DNA from 3 places in the Pantoea cypripedii genome. Region 2 is predicted to be linked to each of the others. Evidence: predicted binding sites of a transcription regulator. Region 2 holds the regulator's gene; each other region holds the start of a gene.

Region 1 (3,113 bases), 3.9 Mb from region 2:
TTTTCCTGTGGGCGAGACGCCGCAAAGGCCGGTGGTGCTTCTGCTGGCAGAGGGTGCTTTTGCCCGGCGCTGAATTTCCGGTCGGATTGCTGCAACGACTCCAGCCCGTAACGCGCCACCTCATCCGGCTTGTTAAGCCAGCCACAGACTTCGGTGAAACCGTCGAGCCAGGTTTCGGCCGCCTGCGCCCGCTTATCCGCCGTAGCCTGATAGATTTTCTGGTAGGTTTTCCAGGATTTCTGGTATTCGCCAACCCGCATCAGCGTCAGCGCATAATCGCTTAGCACCTGCATGTTTTGCGGCATGACACGCAACACTTCTTCACAGCACTGACGCGCGACAGGGAAATCAGCCGCCGCCATCGCCTGGCGGAAACGCGCGGCCGCATCTTCGACACGTGATTGGGGGCTGGTCATAAAGGCAGGACGTTGAACAGGAACCGTTTTGCGCATAGAAAATTCTCAGTTATCCGCTGAATTTACGCGCATCCGTTTCAGGTAACCGACGAAATCTGAAAATCGCCGGTTACCGGGCGCGCTAGATTAATCGACGCGCCGCTTCGACTACAATTTTCACCGCGTCGCTTTCCGTCTGTTTCATGGTCGCCGCGTCCGGGATCTCCTTCTGCGTACGATTCACGATGACGCCCGCCACCATACCGGCTCGCAGCCCCTGGCTGGCGCACATGGTTAACAGTGTAGCGGATTCCATCTCATAGTTGAGGACGCCCATTTGCTGCCACTCTTTCATTGAGCCCTGGAAGCGGCTGACCACACGGCCTGAGAAGGTGTCGTAACGTTCCTGGCCGGGATAGAAGGTGTCGGAAGAGGCGGTGATACCAATGTGGGTTTTCGCACCACAGGCTTCTGCCGCTGCCACCAGCGCCGTGGTACAGGTGAAGTCCGCGACCGCCGGGAATTCCATCGGCGCGAAGTGCAGGCTGGCACCGTCCAGACGAACCGAAGCCGTGGTGACCAGCACATCACCCACATTGATATTCGGCTGGATGGCTCCGGTGGTGCCGACGCGCAGGAAGGTACGCACACCGAGCTGGGCCAGTTCTTCCACCGCGATGGAGGTTGACGGACCACCAATGCCGGTGGAGCACACCACCACCGGTTTGCCGTCCACCTCGGCCAGGTAAGTGGTGAATTCACGATGCGACGCCAGGTGCTGCGGGTTGTCCATCAGCGCAGCGATTTTCTTTACGCGCTCAGGATCGCCGGGAACGATGGCCAGCGTGGCTCCTTTCAGGTCAGCTTTGGTGATGCCAAGGTGGAAAACGTCAGACTGGGCCATAACAGACTCCTGGTAGATAAGGGATATGCGCGCCACTTTACGTCAGCAGGCGGGATAAATATGTGACTAATTTCACTATCGATAATGAAAGTTACATTATCAGGAAAACATAACGTGATCGAAATCACACATTAATCGTCTGCCATTCTGAATTGCTACAAGCTGTGCTGTGTAAGTTTAAACGGCAATGTTAATAGAAGAGGAAGAACTGATGCGTAACCCCTCTGCTCCCTACACCCACCCGGCCACAGCGGCCAGGCTATAGTTACGTGATTGCGCGATTGTTAGCACGGAGAGAACAATGAAAACCGAAGACAATATGGCACAAAAATCTGCAACTGGCGGCTTTGCCCCCGCCGTACAACCGACCGCGAGCACCACCATTATTACCCACAGCGAGGCGATCCATACCGGGGAAACCTCGGTCCCCAGCCAGGGGGAAAATCTGCCAGCGTATTATGCCCGGCCAAAAGAGTATCAAGGCACACTGCCAGTGGTGTTGGTGGTGCAGGAGATTTTTGGCGTACATGAGCATATCCGTGATGTCTGTCGTCGGCTGGCGCTGGAGGGTTATCTGGCGGTGGCACCAGAACTGTATTTCCGTGAAGGCGATCCCAGCGACTACAGCGATATCCCGACCCTGTTTAAAGAGCTGGTAAGTAAGGTGCCGGATTCCCAGGTGCTGTCGGACCTCGACCACGTCGCCAACTGGGCCGCACGCAACGGCGGTGATATCCGTCGTATGGGCATTACCGGTTTCTGCTGGGGTGGACGCATTAGCTGGCTGTTCGCGGCGCACAATCCGCAGGTACGTGCAGCGGTTGCCTGGTATGGCCGCCTGATTGGCGACAAGACGCTGAAGCAGCAAAAGCATCCGATTGATATCGCCGTCGATTTAAATGCGCCGGTGCTGGGCCTGTACGGCGGTCAGGATGAAGGGATTCCGCTGGAGAGCGTTGAGCAAATGCGCCAGGCGCTGCGTGCCGCCAATGCCAAAGCGGAGATCGTGGTCTACCCGGATGCGGGCCATGCCTTCCACGCTGATTATCGCCCGAGCTATCACGCGGAATCGGCGCAGGATGGCTGGGTGCGGATGCTTGCCTGGTTTAAGCAGTATGGCGTTGCACCAGACGCGTAATGAAAAAGGGGGCGCTTGTGCGCCCCAACGTATCAACACAACATTTTATCCAACGATTACGCGGTTTCACCGCGCAGTTTTTTCGCCGCTTCCACCATATTGGCCAGAGCCTGACGGGTTTCCGTCCAGCCACGGGTTTTCAGGCCACAGTCCGGGTTCACCCACAGACGTTCTTCCGGGATACTCAGCGCCGCTTTACGCAGCAGGTCTTCCATCCACGCCACGCTGGGTACGTTCGGTGAGTGGATGTCATACACCCCTGGGCCGATTTCATTCGGGTAGGCGAATTCTTTAAACGCATCCAGCAGGTCCATGTCGGAACGTGAGGTTTCGATGGTGATCACGTCCGCATCCAGCGCGGCGATAGAATCCATGATGTCGTTGAACTCGCAATAACACATGTGGGTGTGGATCTGGGTGTCATCCTGCGCCACCGCCGCGTTGAGGCGGAACGCATCGACCGCCCAGGTGAGGTAGGCCGCCCAGTCGGACTGATGCAGCGGCAGACCTTCACGCAACGCCGGTTCATCAATCTGGATGATGCCGATACCGGCTTTTTCCAGGTCTGCCACTTCATCACGCAGCGCCAGCGCAATTTGTTTGGCAATGGTTTCACGGGTCACGTCTTCACGCGGGAACGACCAGCACAGGATAGTGACCGGACCGGTGAGCATGC
Region 2 (3,113 bases):
CGTGAAATTCCGTCACTGGATGAAAGCTTCGTGGTGATCCATTTTCGCGGGCTGGAAGGCATTGCCTTTCCCTACCTGCTGGCAATGATTCAGAATTCCTTTATCTCGCATATGAACACCCTGGTGGTGCCGGGCGGCAAAATGGGGCTGGCGATGGAGTTGATTATGACACCGCTGGTGCAGCGACTGATTGAAGGTAAACGGATTGAATAACCTGTCATTTCCGTAGCGGCGCGATTTATCGCGCGATCCCGTGCATGCTGCGCGAAAAAAACCGCGCGATAAATCGCATGATCCCGTACATGCTGCACGAAAAAACCCGCGCGATTAATCGCATGATCCCGTACATGCTGCACGAAAAAACCCGCGCGATTAATCGCGCCGCTACGTTCGTGCTATGCCTCAACTACCTCATAGCTGTGGGTGATGTCGACGGCTTCGCCGAGCATGATCGCCACCGAACAATATTTTTCTGCCGAAAGATCCACTGCACGCGCCACCGCTTTATCGCCCAAATCCTTGCCGCTGACAATAAAATGCAGATTGATGTGTGTAAAAATCCGTGGCGCTTCTTCACGACGCTCAGAGGTGAGTTTCACCTCGCAATCGGTCACTTCATTGCGCCCTTTTTGCAGGATAGACACCACGTCAATTGCGCTGCAACCACCCGCCGCCATCAGCACCATCTCCATCGGACTCGGCGCTTTATCACCCGAGTTCCCATCCATTAATACCTGATGACCCGATGAGGATTCTCCGAGAAAGGTAAGCCCTTCCACCCATTTGACTCGTGCCTGCATTATTCTTTCTCCTGAATCGGCTGATTTGCCGCCAGAGTACGCTTTCACCTGAGAAACAGCAATCCAGACTAATCGCCCTTTTGCTGAAGCGAGACAACAGAAGACAGCTAGCAAAAGCTGTGCTACAAACAGAGCTGAAAATATTTTCGTCGTAATAGACGAAGGCGGGAAGAATCAGAAGCCTGGCTTAAGAGTCCACCCGAATAATTTCCTTTACTGGAAGCGCTCTACGATTTCACCGCCTGACAGGGAAAATTGCCCCCTGTGTTTTGGGCACGATTACAACAGAGGATAATAGCGAATGGTTCTCGGCAAACCGCAAACAGACCCTACACTCGAATGGTTCCTGTCCCATTGCCATATTCACAAATATCCATCCAAAAGCACCCTGATTCACCAGGGTGAAAAAGCGGAAACGCTCTACTACATCGTGAAAGGTGCCGTTGCGGTACTGATTAAAGATGAAGAAGGCAAAGAGATGATCCTCTCCTACCTCAATCAGGGGGATTTCATCGGCGAGCTTGGCCTGTTCGAAGAAGGTCAGGAACGCAGTGCCTGGGTACGAGCAAAAACTGCCTGCGAAGTGGCTGAAATTTCCTACAAAAAATTCCGTCAGCTGATTCAGGTAAACCCGGATATTTTAATGCGTCTTTCGGCGCAGATGGCACGTCGCCTGCAGGTGACATCAGAAAAAGTCGGCAACCTTGCCTTCCTTGATGTGACCGGTCGCATTGCGCAGACGCTGCTCAATCTGGCCAAACAGCCTGATGCCATGACCCACCCGGACGGGATGCAGATCAAAATCACCCGTCAGGAAATTGGTCAGATCGTCGGCTGCTCACGCGAGACAGTTGGCCGTATTCTGAAAATGCTGGAAGATCAAAACCTGATCTCCGCACATGGTAAAACCATCGTCGTTTACGGCACCCGCTAATTCCTTCTCACCCACGGCGTGATGGTCACATCGCGCCGTTTTTGTCTGCGATGAGCTGATGTGGCGCCGAATCATCTATCATCCCGAAGTTAATTACGCCCTGCGGCAAACGCTGGTGCTTTGCCTGCCCGTGGCTCTCGGCTGGCTGTTTGGCGACCTGCAAAAAGGTTTGCTGTTCTCGCTGGTTCCCGCCTGCTGCAATATTGCGGGGCTGGATACACCACATAAACGTTTCTTTAAACGCCTGATTGTCGGCGGATCCCTGTTTGCCACCGGCAGCTTTCTGATTCAGTGGCTGACGGATTACCATGTTCCTTTACCGCTGATTATGCTGGCTCTGCCGCTGCTGGTGGGCGTCACTGGCGAAATCAGTCCGTTGCATGGCCGCTTGCTGCCCGGCACCCTTATCGCCGCCATCTTCACGCTAAGCCTCGCAGGACGCATGCCGATATGGGTACCGCCGCTGCTGTATATCGGCGGCACGCTGTGGTACGGGCTGTTTAACTGGTTCTGGTTCTGGCTGTGGAAAGAACAGCCGATGCGTGAAACCCTCAGCCTGCTGTATCGCGAGCTGGCGGATTATTGCGATGCCAAATATACCCTGCTGACGCAGTTGACCGATCCGGAAAAGGCGCTGCCTCCGCTGCTGGCTCGCCAGCAAAAAGCGGTCGACCTGATCACCACCTGTTATCAGCAAATGCATATGCTGTCTGCCAGCCGCAACAACAGCCATAAACGCCTGACGCGCGCCTTCCAGGTGGCACTTGATCTCCAGGAACATATCTCGGTCAGCCTGCACCAGCCCGAAGAAGTGCAAAAGCTGGTGGAGCAGAGCCACGCTGAAGCGGTGATCCGCTGGAACGCGAAAACCATCTCGGCGCGGCTGCGGCTGCTGGCTGATGCCATCCTGTATCACCAGTTACCTGAGCGCTTTCATATGGAGAAGCAGCTCGGGGCGCTGGAAAAGATTGCGCGCCAGCACCCGGATAATCCGGTCGGTAATTTTTGCCTGTACCACTTCAGCCGGATTGCCCGCGTCTTGCGTACGCAGAAACCCCTTTATACCCGTGACCTGATGGCCGACCGCCAGCGGCGTTTACCGTTTTTTCCGGCGCTGCGCAGTTATCTGTCGCTAAAGTCCCCGGCGTTGCGCACCGCAGCACGGTTTGCCGTGATGCTGATGTTTGGCAGCGCGCTGGCCTTATTCTTCAACATCCCCAAGCCCTACTGGATTCTGATGACCACCATGTTCGTCAGCCAGAACGGCTACAGCGCCACCCGCGTGCGTATCCAGCACCGTGCGCTTGGCACTTTCACCGGGCTATTGATCGCCGCTGCTTCGCTGCGTTTGGCCGTACCGGAATCCATCACACTGCTGT
Region 3 (3,113 bases), 1.6 Mb from region 2:
AGGTATCGAGATCCGACAGCGCCAGCTCGGTGTTGATAACATCAATGTCTTCAGCCGGGTTTACTTTGCCTGCAACGTGAATGATGTTGTCATTTTCAAAGCAACGTACCACATGGCCGATAGCTTCGGTTTCGCGGATATTGGTCAGGAATTTGTTGCCGAGGCCTTCACCTTTCGACGCACCTTCAACCAGACCGGCGATATCGACGAATTCCATGGTGGTTGGCACAACACGCTGTGGCTTAACGATGTCGCTCAGTTGATCAAGACGCGGGTCGGGCATAGGCACCACACCGGTATTGGGTTCGATGGTGCAGAACGGAAAGTTGGCTGCTTCGATACCCGCTTTGGTCAGCGCGTTGAACAGGGTGGATTTACCGACGTTCGGCAGGCCCACAATACCGCATTTAAATCCCATGGTCTGATTACCTTTCTCACTGAGGGTGCAGCGCTGGCTGGCAACGCTGACAGATTCTAAAAATTTCGCGCATTATACACAGAAATGCTGCTGTGCGGCGCGGGAATTGGCGTTAACCGGCTTTGAAAGCGTGCAGGCGGTTCATCGCCTTTATTTTGTCTTCTTTCAGCCAGAGTTCAGTGCAACGCACCGCTTCGTCAATGGCATCATCAATCAATTTCTGCTCACTGGCTGGCGGTTTACCCAGCACAAACCCGGTCACTTTATTGCGATCTCCAGGGTGGCCAATACCGACACGCAAACGGTGAAAATTATTGTTATTTCCCAGTTTGCTGATGATGTCTTTCAGTCCGTTGTGGCCGCCGTGGCCGCCACCCTGCTTAAATTTTGCGATGCCGGGCGGCAAATCCAGCTCATCATGCGCGACCAGAATCTCTTCCGGCGCAATACGGTAAAAGGTCGCCATCGCTGCCACCGCTTTGCCACTCAGGTTCATAAAAGTGGTCGGTACCAGCAGGCGCACATCTTCTCCCGCCAGCGCCAGCCGGGCGGTATAGCCAAAGAATTTGGGTTCGTCTTTCAGAGACTGATTGTAGCGCTCTGCCAGCAGATCCACATACCAGGCGCCAGCGTTATGGCGCGTGGCGGCATATTCGGCGCCGGGATTCGCCAGTCCGACAATCAGTTTAATGCTGCTCACGATGGTTATCCTGTCTCGATCACGAAAGGGCGATAGTTTACTGCGTGCCTGAGGAGATGACAAAGGGCGAGGCTGAAGAATAGTGACGCTTCGTTATTTATCATTTTCTATCGAAATCAATCCGATAAGCGGTAAAGTTTTGTCAGAATTGTGAAAGATGTGTGATCCTGTACGCATCTTAACCGCCTGGTATTGCCTAAACTTATGGTCAGTTAACGTTATGTGCTGTTCTTAGCTTTGCTCATAAGGAAGGAGGTAAACCATGAAACGTCATCACACTCGCTATATGGGTAACGGCCTGATGTGTCTCGGCTTACTCACCATGGTACTCGGTGTCGGATATTCGATCATTAATCAAATTCCTTCGCTGAATCTGCCGCAATTTCTGGCGCATGGCGCAATGTTCAGCATCTTTATCGGTGCGCTGCTGTGGCTGGTTGGCGCACGCGTCAGCGGACGCGAAAAAGTGGAAGACCGTTATTTCTGGTTGCGGCATTACGGCGATAAACGTTGCCGCCGCAATACCCATCATTCTTAACGCTACACCAGCGTAGCCTGATTAAACGGCTGTAACTGCGCCAGATACTGTTCGGTGCGGTTACGGCCTGTGGCTTTTGCGCGGTAGAGTGCTTCATCGGCCAGTGCCAGCAATGCCGGGAAATGTTTATCTTCCTGACAGGAAGTGGCAAAACCAATGCTGACGGTGTAACTAATATCATCCGGTTGCGACAGCTGAGTCGCCACCCGGATGCGTTCGCATACCGTTTGCGCCTGTTCGCTGCCGCCGGGCAGGATGGCGGCAAATTCCTCTCCCCCCAGACGGGCAAACTTACCATCTTCCGGTAATAACGCCTGCGCAACCTGACAAAAATCGATGAGCACCCGATCACCTTGCTGATGACCATAACGGTCATTGATGCTTTTGAAGTGATCCAGATCGAACAACACCGCGGTAAATGGCTGTTGCTGACGTAACCGGCGCGCAATGATCTTTTCTGCCTGCTCGAACAAGGCCCGACGATTCCACACGCTGGTTAGCGGGTCGTGCAGTGATGCCAGCTTATGTGCAATTTGCGTGCGTTCATTCACCATCGCCAGAATCGTAAAGGCCAGACCAATCACGAACAGAATGGATTCAAGAATCACGTAGACGGAAAAGCTGGAACCACCAATCGCCCCATGTACCGGCGTCGCCACGGCATCATCAAGAAAAATACGTGCGACGTGGAACAACAGATGAATCCACAACAGAGTTTGCGCAGGCCAGAATGTCACCGTCAATGTAGCGCGGGCGCGCCAAAGCAACTGAATTAAGGCTGCGGTGTAAATGATACATAGCAGACAAACCACCAGCACGCGTTTGGGCAGGCTGTAATAAAAGGCGGGGAAGCAACACAGAATCGCCCACAGCAGGGCACCGGCCAGCCAGCTCAATCCCAGTGGCTTGTTATCGAACACGCGGAAGGCATTCAGCAAACTGCCATAGGCCAGCATCATGACCACATTTCCGACCGCAACCGGCAGAAAGTGCAATCCTGCGGCGCGCAGGCTGCTCAGAAACACCGCCAGTAAGGTTAACGTCAGGGTCAGCGAGGTGAAGCCCAGCACGCGATCATATTGTGAACCGACCCAGGCGAAGACCAGAATGATGCTTAAAAACCCCAGTACATAGAGCTCACAAACAAAAAGTGTGTAAATGTCGAGAGCCATAGTGGTCGGAGTTCTCAAAAAAAGTGTGGTGAAAAATACCACTAAACATGGGAGCGCTAAAGTCCGGATGTCAGTGTTGGCAGAAAACAGTGAATGGCAACGAGAATAGCGAATTTTAACGAAATTTATCGCGCAAGTATCTGCGGCAGGAGCGGCTTAGTCGGTAGATGACGCGATAGCAGGGCGAGAGAAATAAAACCGGGCGCGTGGCCCGGTTTCATTCGAACAATCGATCAATGTTCGAACATGGCGGAGATGGATTCTTCGTTGCTGATACGACGAATC

The links. Region 2 encodes CRP, which controls carbon source genes, mostly activating them, when cyclic AMP is high. Its sites were predicted from a motif close to ATGTGANNNNNNTCACAT; they were not measured.
Region 1: a site for CRP is predicted at 1,412-1,429, ahead of udp (uridine phosphorylase). Genes of this name have one in related genera too.
Region 3: a site for CRP is predicted at 1,278-1,295, ahead of pth (aminoacyl-tRNA hydrolase). Genes of this name have one in related genera too.

Annotation. Positions count from the first base shown of each region.
Region 1 is NZ_MLJI01000001.1:161,486-164,598, reverse strand. Features, by position in the region: gene HA50_RS00715 (tetratricopeptide repeat protein) at 1-452, opposite strand, end outside; gene udp (uridine phosphorylase) at 538-1,299, opposite strand; gene HA50_RS00705 (dienelactone hydrolase family protein) at 1,601-2,437, shown strand; gene metE (5-methyltetrahydropteroyltriglutamate--homocysteine S-methyltransferase) at 2,494-3,113, opposite strand, start outside.
Region 2 is NZ_MLJI01000001.1:4,073,629-4,076,741, forward strand. Features, by position in the region: gene HA50_RS19105 (phosphoribulokinase) at 1-213, shown strand, start outside; gene HA50_RS19110 (OsmC family protein) at 396-800, opposite strand; gene crp (cAMP-activated global transcriptional regulator CRP) at 1,102-1,734, shown strand; gene HA50_RS19120 (YccS/YhfK family putative transporter) at 1,793-3,113, shown strand, end outside.
Region 3 is NZ_MLJI01000001.1:2,492,207-2,495,319, reverse strand. Features, by position in the region: gene ychF (redox-regulated ATPase YchF) at 1-418, opposite strand, end outside; gene pth (aminoacyl-tRNA hydrolase) at 531-1,118, opposite strand; gene ychH (stress-induced protein YchH) at 1,381-1,656, shown strand; gene HA50_RS11560 (GGDEF domain-containing protein) at 1,659-2,828, opposite strand; gene prs (ribose-phosphate diphosphokinase) at 3,062-3,113, opposite strand, start outside.